DNA from 4 places in the Pseudogracilibacillus sp. SO30301A genome. Region 4 is predicted to be linked to each of the others. Evidence: riboswitches for the same ligand, from Rfam matches in the RefSeq annotation. Region 4 holds a riboswitch; each other region holds the start of a gene.
The links. A riboswitch is a leader RNA that binds a small molecule or an ion and turns the genes downstream of it on or off. The one in region 4 is predicted to bind S-adenosylmethionine.
Positions count from the first base shown of each region.

Region 1 (3,185 bases), on a different contig from region 4:
CCAAATACCGAGGAAAAATAATCCGACAAGTGGAGCAGGAAGAACTTCCATTAAATATTGTGGTAATGCGACTAACCCAAGTGTAGTATCTGGAACAACGATTGCTGCTGAGATTCCGAATAAAATACCAAGAAAGATAAAGGGAATACCAAAGACGGCAGCCAACTTTAAACCTTTTTGTCCCTCTTCAGGTGTTCGGCAAGATAAGGCCATTTGAAACGCTGCTTGAGCTAAGATTACATTGACTAAAAATGTCCCAAACCATGCGACAATTACTTGAATCCCAGCACCATCTAGTTGAAACATTTCCGGGTTTGAGGCTGCGAATGAGCGCAGACCATCAATACCAGGGTTGATAAAAAATGCTAGTATGCCAATGATGAACATAATCATAAAAACGAAAAAGTTCATTGTTTGCGTTAAGGCGATTGACCACATGCCTCCAGCTTTCAAATAAAGATACAATAAAAAAGCAGTAAAGGCGACTGATAATGTTAACGAAATTCCAGTAAACACATGGACAGCAGAGGCAAAAGCGATCGCTGTAGCAACAGACCACATTGGAAAAGCAAAAGCCGTAATTGCGCCACCAATCCCAAGTGCTGCTCGCCCATAACGTTCTCCAATCAAACCTGAAACAGTGACAACTAATTTTTCACGAAGGGGGCCAATGATGATAAAAGCAATGATCAATACTTGTAATGTTTCTGCTACTCCATACCAGATGGCTGAGACTCCCGTTAAGTAGGATAGTTCAAGAATGGAAATAAAAGTAGATCCGGAGAATAAACCGGTAATGCAAAAAGCTACAATCCATTTATTAAATGTACGGCCTCCAACAAAATAGCCAGTTTTATTTGCTCTTTTTCTGGAGGACTGTCCGGATGCTATCAATCCAAACGTATAAACAACCGCAAAAAGAATTAACCACCAACCATATGAAGTCATTACTACTCTCCCTCCGTTTCTTGATAAATCCAGTTTAATGTAATGTTAATCTGTGCATCATGGAATAAATTGTAGGCGGGACATCTTTTTTTAACGAGTTCTTTTAATTCTTGAATTCGATGTACACTTTCAATTGTATTAAACCAAATCGTGTTTGTGACACTTTGAAAATGAGGACTAATATTGTCAATACCTCGCATTCCGCGCCGATCGATCGTTCCAACCGATTCCGAATGTAAACTTTTAAAATTAAAACCTATTTCATTAGCAATTGTCTCGACAACGATTAAGACACAACCATTAAAAGAACCTAAAATATATTCCATTGGAGTGGGCGCTTCATCGCTTCCTCCTAATTTAACTGGTTCGTCAATAGGAAAGGAAAACTTTCGAATTGTATTACTATTCTTCATTGCACCTGTTCTTTTACAACTTGCTTTAATTTCTCTTATATTTTTATTTTCCGAGTTAATTATCTCTGCTGTCATTTGTACATCCTCCAATATATTTTTAAGTAATCATATATATTTAGTTGATTTTAAGGTGAAAAATATACCGTTTTTTATTTTCTCATAAGAAAAGCCCTCCTCTCATTAAGCGATGAGAGAAGGGCATGTCTACAAATAACAACACGAACATTTCATCTCATCTTCAGAATACAATGTATTCTTCTGAAATTAGCACCATACAATAAATTGCTGGTTGCTGAGGTTTCACAGGGTCAGTCCCTCCGCCTCTCTTAATAAGATTTAATTATTTAATTAAATTGAATTATAAGCTTACCACTTGGAAAAGTCAACATATTTGATGAAGCCTGTTTTGGTCTAGTGAAAAATCTAAAGCTCGACCGTTATCAAACAGTGTCTTGAGGTAGCTTTTAAACGATTCAGAAGAAGTGTCCGAAAAGGCTGTAGGAAATTGTATATATATATTGAACCAATGATCCAAAGTGTCATAAAAAATTGAATAATTGATGGTTACGAAAAAAACGACACTGATAATGAATATAGGATGCTTGGTCTTTTGAGTTTAAACGATTTCCAATAGAATTTGTTATTGGAGGAAAAGTACATTTGCTTTCCTATTTTTTAACGTTTTTTATTGGCTTCAGGATGCTGTATGTGTAGACATTCGTCCGCATCGAACCATAATGTCCATTCACTTGTTGCTTTCGCCAAGCCCTCGTTTCTAGCATTTGCAAAATGATTATTCTATTTATAATTCATACGGGTCTACCAGCAGGCGCTTAGTATCAATGATACTAAAATTGCGTGAAGTAGCTGTATTTAAGTCAAGGGAAGCTCCACCAAAATCTTTGATTTAGGTAGAGGTTCACTTAATAGTTCATAAACATCTATTTTTACAAAACCAAAAGGAATAGTTACAATAAAACTATATGCAGATACAGTATTCCGTTAAAATTAGGAGGTTATCATCATGCCGATAAAAATAATCGGTGCAGGGAATGGGTTGCGATATAGAAGGCTGTTAAACGTTGTTTAATAAATAATATATTTAGTCGTGATTTCAATCGTGAGATGAATCAGCTTCGATTGAAAGAGAATTTACCTTTACTAGCATTCTAAAACTATATGTAAGGTAACTTTAGATAAAGAATGAATCAAGCTAAAAAGGCAACATGGATGGAGGAGGGTATAAATGGCAAAGCTTTTTTCACCAATAGATTTTAAAGGCGTAACATTAAAAAATCGTATTGTGATGTCTCCGATGTGTATGTATTCATCGATTGGGAAGGATGGGATGATTACACCTTTTCATTTATCACATTATATTTCTCGTGCCGTTGGCCAAGTGGGACTAATCGTGGTGGAAGCAACGGCGGTTCAACCTGAAGGACGAATCTCGGATCAGGATCTTGGGATATGGGATGATAAGCATGTTGCTGGTTTAAAACAGTTAAATAAAGAAATCCATAATTATGGGGCGAAATCGGCGATTCAACTAGCGCATGCTGGAAGAAAGGCGGAATTAAATTCACTTATTTATGCCCCATCACCCCTACCATTTAATGAGACGTCAATAAAACCGGTCGAGATGAGCGTGGAAGATATCAGAACGACGATTGAAGCTTTTAAAAACGGAGCTAGACGTGCAAAAGAAGCCGGCTTTGATATTATTGAGATTCACGGGGCACATGGCTATTTAATCAATCAGTTTTTATCACCGTTAACCAATAAGCGTACAGATAAATATGGCGGTAGCAGAGATAATCGCTA
Region 1 covers NZ_JAXHDD010000052.1:15,655-18,839, reverse strand. Annotated here, with positions in the region: gene SPD89_RS18040 (sodium:solute symporter family protein) at 1-948, opposite strand, end outside; gene SPD89_RS18035 (OsmC family protein) at 951-1,436, opposite strand; SAM riboswitch class I at 1,591-1,697, opposite strand; partial or broken gene SPD89_RS23215 (glycosyltransferase) at 2,037-2,147, opposite strand; gene namA (NADPH dehydrogenase NamA) at 2,608-3,185, shown strand, end outside.
Region 1: linked by a shared signal. The riboswitch ahead of SPD89_RS18035 (OsmC family protein) and the one ahead of SPD89_RS06225 (YezD family protein) in region 4 are both predicted to bind S-adenosylmethionine.

Region 2 (3,185 bases), on a different contig from region 4:
TCATCTAGGTTGATAATTTTATACCCTTGTTTTGACAAATTAAACGCTTTTTGTAGATCAATTTCAGTTTTTACAGCAATTGTTTTTTGTCTTAATCCTTCACTGCGATCAAAAGGTGATGAGAATAGCCATTTAATTGCTTCTTCTACTGTAGTGTCAATAGTAGAAATTCCTGTTGCTTTAGCAATAGCATTATCTAATGTTTGGATTATATCTTCAATGTCTTCAATTCCGATAGATAGACGAACTAATTCTTCTGGTGTGCCACTTTTCTTTAAGTCTTCTTGACTGAGTTGTTGGTGAGTTGTAGATGCTGGGTGAATAATTAATGATTTTGCATCTCCAACATTCGCTACATGTGACCATAACTCAATATTATCAATTAATTTTCTGCCAGCTTCAAGTCCACCTTTAATACCAAATGTAATAATCGATCCATATCCCGAAGAGAAATATTTATTTGCTAACTCATGGGATGGGTGATCTTCAATTCCCGGAAAATTTACCCATTCAACTGCTGGGTGGCTTTGTAAATACTTTGCTACTTTTATTGCATTTTCACTATGACGTTCGAGACGTACATGTAATGTTTCGAGACCTTGTAATAATAAAAATGCATTATGAGGACTGATCGATGCCCCTGTATCACGTAATAGTTGAACACGTAGTCGAAGAGCAAAGGCAACAGGACCTAAATCTGCAAATCGGAGTCCATCATAGCTTTCATCGGCTTCCGTAAATCCTGGAAACTTTTCATTATCCCAGTTAAAGCGTCCGCCATCAACGACAACTCCTCCAATCGACGTTCCATGTCCCCCAATCCATTTTGTTGCGGAATGGACGACGACATCCGCCCCCCATTGAATTGGTTTAGCAAATTTTGGTGCAAAAGTATTATCAATTATTAACGGAATACCATGATCATGAGCAATGTCAGCAACCGTTTCGATATCAAAAACATTTAAACTTGGGTTCGTAATTGTTTCGCCAAAAATTGCTTTTGTTTTGTCCGTTATTGCAGCTTTTATTGCTTCAGGATTTGTACCGTCGACAATCTTTACATTAATTCCAAAACGAGGTAGTGTATGGACAAATAGGTTGTATGTACCACCATACAAATTACTATCGGCGACAATTTCATCCCCAGCACTAGCAACGTTTAAAATAGCATACGTAATGGCGGCCATTCCTGAAGCTGTGGCAACCGCAGCAGTACCATCTTCAAGTAATGCAACTCGCTGTTCAAACGCATCTGTTGTCGGATTCATAATTCGAGTATAAATATTTCCCGTTTCCGCAAGACCAAATAAATTTTTAGCATGCTCTGTATCGCGAAAAACATAAGATGTTGTTTGATGAATTGGTACCGCACGTGAACCTGTAACTGGATCAGGTTCTTGCCCCCCATGTAATAAAATGGTATCGTCCTTTTGAAATGTAAATTCTGACATAACTAAATTCCTCCTTAAATTTTTAGGGATGATATCCCCCGTTTTTATTTTGAAGCAATGTACGTCTTGCATGTAGAGAAGGAAAATTAGAAAACCCTCTTCTAGAAAGAATAGAAGAGGGTGTTGTATTAATAGTCGTTTCCTCCTCTTATCTTCCAGACAATCGTCTGTAGGATTTGGCACCTTTAAAAGCTAACAATAAGCTTTTATGGTTGCTGGACTTCATCGGGCCTATTCCCTCCGTCGCTCTTGATAAGAGATACTCATTATGAAATTACTATTTATTATACATGCTTCGTACTTAATGTCAACTAAAAATATTGCTAATTGTGAATATAATGAACAAAACTTATATAAAAAACTAATTGTTCATTATTTTGAAAACGATTACATTTTGGGCGATTTAGATTATGGTTAAATCATCGATTTTTAATATTTCTAATCATTTTCAAGGCAACCACTAATACCAATTGGAATAATAAAACTTGCAGATAGAAAATTAATCTTGTAAAAGTAGGTGCCACCAACGATAATTGATGTAATAATTAAAAGTGAGAGTATAAAGGGTTGAAAACGATGCGTGCTAGTAACGGGATGTCCTATAAAAAAGTATTTCTTTTGATAAGTATATTTCTGCTCGTGTTAACAAGTTTTCGTATTGGGTGGATTTTTTACCATAAAACTCCCGATCACCCTCATGCTGAAGAGGGTGTAATTGATTTAAGTCACTGGAATTTTACGGATAAGGAAACAATAACGCTTGATGGAGAATGGGAGTTTTATCCGGGAGAATTTATAAATTTTGGCTTAGAAAAAAATGTTGCAAGTGGTTTTACGACTATACCAGGGCATTGGAAGAATCCGTATAAGGAAATAAACTACGGTACCTATCGATTAAAAGTACTTTTGCCAACAACTGATAACGAAAGTGAACAGAAAAATTATGGGTTAATCTTTAAGGATATTGAGTCAGCGGCTAGCGTATATGTAAACGGGCAATTAGTAACTGAAACGGGTCGACCTTCCGATACTATTCATCAATACAAGAGTAAGCTAGGAATTTCTAAGGGCTATTTCCATACGGCGAACGACGAGATAGAACTAGTTGTACATGTAGCAAACTTTGAAAAGGCGTTTGAAGGCGGTATTTCAAACACTGTTAAATTTGGGCTAGGGAATGCTATAGACAGAGAAATAAGCTTTACAACCATAACGCAATTAATGGTTGTCTTAATATTACTCGTACATAGTGCATATGCTTTTAGCTTATATATGATGGGTAGAAGCGTATATCATAAAGAACTTATTTATTTCGGACTTTTACTCATTTTTGCTGCTTTTTCTATCATCGTTGACGAGGATAAAATACTATTAAATTGGTTTCCTATCAATGCAGAATGGTCGCTTAAACTAATCTATTTGTCATTCGCAGGTACCGTGTTTTTTATTCTCAAATTCATAAAATATGTGTTTAAATTAAGACATGTTTTTTTCAGAGTATTATTTGAAACATATAGCCTCTTAATTCTAGCACTATTCATTATTCCATCTTCATACATCCTATTTGTTGGTTATGGCATTATGCTTACAAACGTAATTTCTTATACGTTTATGTTTATTATAATTCTAGGGATCATTAAAAAAGGCAATTCTGATGCTATGTTTATATTGATTGCTAATGTCATTAATTTGTTTAATGTGTTGTGGGGAGTAGCTCTCAATATAGGGCTAATC
Region 2 covers NZ_JAXHDD010000002.1:203,911-207,095, forward strand. Annotated here, with positions in the region: gene SPD89_RS02695 (O-acetylhomoserine aminocarboxypropyltransferase/cysteine synthase family protein) at 1-1,451, opposite strand, end outside; SAM riboswitch class I at 1,597-1,710, opposite strand; gene SPD89_RS02700 (hybrid sensor histidine kinase/response regulator) at 2,028-3,185, shown strand, end outside.
Region 2: linked by a shared signal. The riboswitch ahead of SPD89_RS02695 (O-acetylhomoserine aminocarboxypropyltransferase/cysteine synthase family protein) and the one ahead of SPD89_RS06225 (YezD family protein) in region 4 are both predicted to bind S-adenosylmethionine.

Region 3 (3,185 bases), on a different contig from region 4:
GTCTCCAATAAATTGGAAAATGAAGACGATGAATACGATTATTACTGAACAAATAAATACAATATCAAAGGCTCTACGCTGGAATCCAGCATAATATGCGTAACTTCCAAGGCCACCCGCACCAATTGCACCTGCCATTGCCGTATAACCAATAAGCGCGATTGCGGTAACAGTTATTCCTGAGATTAAAGCAGGCATCGATTCAGGAAGAAGAACTTTAAAAATAATAGATCGTGTACTTGCTCCCATTGATTGCGCCGCCTCAATAACTCCTTTATCTATTTCCTTTAAAGCAATTTCTACTAACCTACCATAGAATGGAGCGGCACCAATAATTAAAGCTGGTAAGGCTGCATTCGGTCCTCTAATCGTCCCAATTAAAAAATACGTAAATGGAAAGAGTAGAAGTATTAAGATAATAAATGGAATTGCACGAAACACATTTACTATTGTTGCTGTAATAAAGTTAATCACCTTATTTTCCCAAAGTCCATCTTTGGCAGTTAAGTATAATAGTAATCCGAGTAACACACCTATAATAAAAGTTCCAGTTAATGAGATTAATGTCATATAAAACGTTTCATACGTCGCCGTCATTAGTTTATCCCAATCAATATTAGCAAAATTAAGTGTCATCTCGAATCAGCTCCACTTCAACTGAGGCTTCTTTAATAAAGTTAATCGCTTTTTCAATTTCAGCTTTGTTTCCTACCATTTGAACAATTAAGGTACCTAACACACCATTTTGTGTCTGCGTAATTTTTCCTTGGATAATATTCGTATCAACGGAAAACTTTTTCGATACTTCACTAATTAAAGCTTCATTTGCAAATGCTCCTAAAAAATGGAGGCGTAATACTTTTCCATGTTTCTTTACATTATTGAGAATGTCCGCAACACTTTCTTCTACGTCTGGATTTGCCATCACTTGTTCCACAAATTTTTTCGTAATAGGTTGTTCTGGGTTAGAGAACACATCTAGAACATTACCAGTTTCTACGATCTTCCCTTTCTCCATAACAGCAACCCGATCACATATTTTGCGAATCACATGCATTTCATGTGTTATTAAAATAATCGTAAGGCCAAGTTTTTGGTTAATATCCACTAGCAAATCTAGAATTGAATTAGTAGTTTCTGGATCTAGTGCCGATGTAGCTTCATCGCAAAGAAGCAGTTTCGGATCATTTGCAAGTGCACGTGCGATCCCTACACGCTGTTTTTGCCCTCCGCTTAGTTGGGAAGGATAGGCTTTTTCTCTTCCAGTTAGCCCAACCAAATCGATCAGCTCTTGAACTTTCTTTTTCTGTTCTGTTTTTGGAACACCTGCTATTTCTAGTGGAAAAGCAATATTTTCCTCCGTCGTTCGAGACCATAAAAGATTAAAATGTTGAAAAATCATCCCGATTTCTTGCCTGGCTTGTCTTAACTTTTTGCCTTTTAGTTTAGTCATTTCTTTTCCATCAATAATAATGGATCCATCCGAAGGCTCTTCCAAACGATTTAGTAGCCGTACTAATGTACTTTTCCCCGCACCACTGTACCCTATTACCCCGAAGATTTCTCCTTCCTTTATTTCTAATGATAGGGAATCTACTGCTGTAATCGGGCTTTTATCTAGTGTAAAAACTTTCTTTAAATTTTGTATCGATATCATGATTTGCCCTCCTTTTACATCGTTGGTTTGGGAAACTATGAAATTCGCATAACATTAGGTACATACTCTAATGCCACCCTGTTTACTCATTCAGATACAATTAAAAAAGTCTTCCTGTAAGAGAACAGAAAGACTTAACAATCTATCTTCACATTCTCTCATCTATCAAAGCATCTGCTTTGCAGGATTTAGCACCTTTCAATTTTGGAAGTAAAATTGAAGGTTGCCGCGAATTCATAGGGCCAGTCCCTCCATCGCTCTTCATAAGAGTTAAGATGTATTCCTTTTTATTGATAACAATAAACAATATAGCATTATATCTGTTTTTATGTCAAGTAATACGTTTAATTTTGTCGAAAGAGCTCGGGTACATACGTCCATACATAATGATATATATTTGCAACGGAAAAGAATGTATACACTTTTTCTTTAACTTGATCGTCTTTCATAACGAACAAACAAGGTACACTTTCCACCTTATATTTCTGCATAAATTCCGGGTACAGTGATGCGTTCATCTCATAAAAAATATCTTGCTGATGTGTTTTTTCGATTTTTTCTAAAAATGAACGCGCTACATGACAAGTTCCACAAAAAGGGGTATGAATGTATAATAAATAGTCACTTTTTTGTTCTAATTGTTCTGCGGTTATTTCTTGCAAAAGAATCACCAATTTCCTTATAACATCAAATACAATGGATCTATTTTAAAGTTATGTTTTACTAATTCATGAGCAATAATATCCAGAGGAGTTAGTTCAACTTGTTGATAATCATCCGGAATATACATTTGAATGGAATTGGGCAATTCAGCAGTTAATTGCTTCCTTAACCTTATTCCAGGTTCATCTGCATCAACAAAAATATATACATCACGATTATCTAGATCAAATTCATCTAACATTTCATCAAACTTTTCCACGCCAAATGTTCCGTGTGTACAAACGATATCGATTTCCTCTTTGATTATTTTTTGAACATGCATCTTATCGGATAAACCTTCTACGATAATAACTTTCTTATCATTTAAAATACCCAATGCTTTTCCCCCAATTTCAAGGTAGCCATCGTTGAAAGCTAGAAGTCTCTAAAAAACTACATGCACCCTTAAGGTAGGGTGCAAGTAATATTATTCCTATTTAGAAATATAAGCATTATATTCTTCAGAGGAAAGCAGATCATCTAGTTCTTCATCAGCGGACGGTTCAACAACGATCATCCAGGCTTGTTCATAAGGAGATTCATTAACATACTCTGGATTATCTTCCAAACCCTCATTAACTTCTACAACTGTCCCGCTTATTGGCGCATACAATTCTGAAACTGTTTTTACAGACTCAACACTTCCAAACGGCTCATTCACTTCAATTGTATCGCCTACCTCTGGAAGTTCAACAAAAACGATATCACCTAATTCATCTTGAGCAAAATCAGTAATTCCAATTCTAACATCGCTTCCTTCTCTTCTTACCCATTCATGCTCCTTCGAATAAAGTAAATCTGTCGGTAAACTCATCTCTAATACCTC
Region 3 covers NZ_JAXHDD010000005.1:63,065-66,249, reverse strand. Annotated here, with positions in the region: gene SPD89_RS04460 (methionine ABC transporter permease) at 1-636, opposite strand, end outside; gene SPD89_RS04455 (methionine ABC transporter ATP-binding protein) at 626-1,657, opposite strand; SAM riboswitch class I at 1,813-1,927, opposite strand; gene SPD89_RS04450 (thioredoxin family protein) at 2,002-2,319, opposite strand; gene SPD89_RS04445 (toprim domain-containing protein) at 2,337-2,696, opposite strand; gene gcvH (glycine cleavage system protein GcvH) at 2,793-3,173, opposite strand.
Region 3: linked by a shared signal. The riboswitch ahead of SPD89_RS04455 (methionine ABC transporter ATP-binding protein) and the one ahead of SPD89_RS06225 (YezD family protein) in region 4 are both predicted to bind S-adenosylmethionine.

Region 4 (3,185 bases):
CTTAGGAACAGAGATAGTTCTTGATGCTATCATACACACAAAGAACTTTGATATAGATAAGATTTTTCAATATATAAGTGGTAGAAAAATAGATACTGCGTGTGGAGAATTGCGTATAGATAAAGAAAAACGTCATCTTTCACGCCCGGTTAAAATTGGAAAAGCTCTATCGAATGGTCAGTTTAAAATTGTTTGGGACTCAGCTAATAATATAAAACCTCGCCCGTATAAAAATATTAAAGAATCCAAAAAGAGTCATTTGAATGAAATTGTTCTAAATGCTTGGGGACAGATAAGTGAAGAAGCAATCATTGCGTTATCCGAGGATAGAACTATTCAATATATGAGCTTAAAGGCAAAAGAAATGACTGGCTTTCAAAACGGCGAAACACTCACTCCTCAAATGTTAAAACATATGGAAAATAAATTTGAAGTCAATTCCTATGAAGCAAAATTAAAAACATTGTTTTTACTAAAACCTAACTATCAAAAAACCTTTGATTCAATCTTTCAATTTGGAACTATTCAAACTAAAAATATAAACTTTCAACATGAACTTGAAACGGCAACGATTGCCGCACAAACAACCGCAAATGTTTTAATTCTTGGCGAAACAGGTACTGGAAAAGAAGTAATGGCCCGTGCTATTCATGAAGAGAGCAGTAGGAGAAACGGATCATTTGTTGCAGTGAACACCGGAGCAATCCCGAAAGATTTAATAGCTAGTGAGTTGTTCGGGTATTCAGAAGGTACGTTTACAGGGGGGAAAAAGGGCGGAGCAATTGGGAAATTTGAAAGTGCCCATAACGGTACACTCTTCCTAGATGAGATAGGTGATATGCCAATTGAACTTCAAGTTATTTTATTGCGTGCGATTGAAACGAAAAAAATAATCCGGCTTGGAGATACGATAGAGCGACCAGTCGATATCCGAATTATCGCAGCTACGAATAGAAACTTGCAAGAGGAGATTGCGTATAATAATTCATTCAGATCTGATCTTTATTACAGGTTGAATGTTTTAAATATTGATATTCCACCTTTACGGGAACGACCTGAAGATATTGAAACTCTTGCTTGGACTTTTATGAAACAGTTCCAAGAGCAGTATGGAGATGGACCAACACAGATTGATCAAGAAGCAATGCAACTGTTTATCGAATATCCGTGGCCAGGTAATATTAGAGAACTCAGAAATATTATGGAGCGTGCTTTTTTACTATCGAGAAGAAAATCTAAAAAAATTACAAGTAGCCACTTACCTAGAAATATTAAAGGGTATTATAAGCGGAAAATGCCTTCAGAACTTACATTAAAAGATGTTGAAAAGAAAATGATTACTCAAGCGTTAATGGAGACGAATAGTGTTAAGGAAGCTTCAAAAAAGTTAGGCATAGGAAGAAGTACACTTTATCGAAAAATGAAGGAATTTGAGATAAGTATATAATTTTCTAAAAAAACATTTGACAACAAATAATAAACAGTGTACAGTAGTAGTTACAATTTAATCAGATTTATTTTTTCTTATCCAGAGAGGTGGAGGGACTGGCCCAGTGAAGCCTCGGCAACAGACTTTTTAAGTACTGTGCCAATTCCAGCAAGCTAAGTGCCTGAAAGATAAGAAGAGAGAGAAATGAACGATATATTCAACCTCTTCTTATCTTGATAAGAAGAGGGTTTTTTACTTATTGAACCACCAAAAGTAATATAACTCTTCTCGATAAAGCTTTGCAAGTTCCAATGAAAAGAACTTGTACTTTACATCAATTAGCTAAAGGGGAGATGAGAATTTGAGCAAACTGGATCAAGTGAAACTGGACTATTTACAGGCTGTTTTACAAGAAATTGAGTATGGGTCTGTTGTAATTACGATTCATGATGGTCGTATTACACAAATTGACGCAACAGAGAAAAAACGATTTAGTAAAAGCTTAGTTTAATAAAAATATTGAGGTTGCCGATTAGACAACTAAAGGCATCTTACATCTATCTCTAGCCATTTTAGTATAGAGAGGATGTTGGATGTCTTTTATTTTTGCCAAATTTACTAAGAAAGGGGTTAATAAAATGACGGATTCGTGTAGGAAAGAGACGTTTCTTGTACAAATAGGAAACAGGAAAGAAGAACATTTTCGCGCAGTCAGTACACCTATTTATTTTTCCACTGCATTCCGCCATGAAGAGATTGGCCTTCAAGACGGTTATGATTATATCCGCACTGGTAACCCGACTAGAGATGTGTTAGAAAAAGCAGTTGCAGAGTTAGAAAGTGGAGAAAAAGCATTCGCTACATCTTCCGGTATGGCGGCTGTTCAACTCGTATTTGCTTTATTTGAAGAAGGATCACATTTTATTGCATCTCGTGATATATACGGAGGGAATTATCGTTTATTTGAAGTGTTTGAGAAAAAGTACAATTTTTCTTTTACGTATTGGGACGGGAAAGATTATGAGGAACTTGAAACATTTATTCAGGATAATACGAAAGCGATTTTCATTGAGTCACCAACTAACCCGTTAATGCAGACAGTTGATTTAAGAAAAATCTCAGTGATCACAAAACGTCATGAGATTCTTCATATCGTTGATAACACACTGTACACTCCTTATATTCAGCGACCGCTTGAAGAAGGGGCAGATATTGTCGTTCATAGCGCAACAAAATATTTAGCAGGGCATAATGATTTGTTAGCAGGAGTTGTCATCTCAAAAGGAAAGACAGTAAACGAAGAGTTTGCTTTTTTGCATAACTCAATCGGAGCAGTGTTATCACCATATGACTGTTTTAGCCTCATTCGGGGGATGAAAACACTGGCCCTTCGGATGAGGCAGCATGAAAATAATGCCAAGCGAGTAGTTGAGTATTTGAGAACTCATCCACTTGTAACAGATGTGTATTACCCGGGGAGAAGCGGAATGTTAAGTTTTGAAATAATTGATGAAGCACTTGTTTCGCCGTTTCTAAAAGCATTAAAACTTTTTACGTTTGCTGAAAGTTTAGGAGGAGTAGAAAGCTTTTTAACGTACCCAATTACACAGACACATATGGATATTCCAAAAGAGGTGCGTGAATCATACGGATTATCAAATTGTCTACTACGTGCTTCTGTTGGGATTGAACATGAAGATGATATTATCGCTGACCTTGAGCAAGCTTTCGAAGCAATTACTCAATTGGGGGTGGC
Region 4 covers NZ_JAXHDD010000008.1:30,426-33,610, forward strand. Annotated here, with positions in the region: gene SPD89_RS06220 (transporter substrate-binding protein) at 1-1,447, shown strand, start outside; SAM riboswitch class I at 1,522-1,624, shown strand; gene SPD89_RS06225 (YezD family protein) at 1,800-1,940, shown strand; gene SPD89_RS06230 (PLP-dependent transferase) at 2,068-3,185, shown strand, end outside.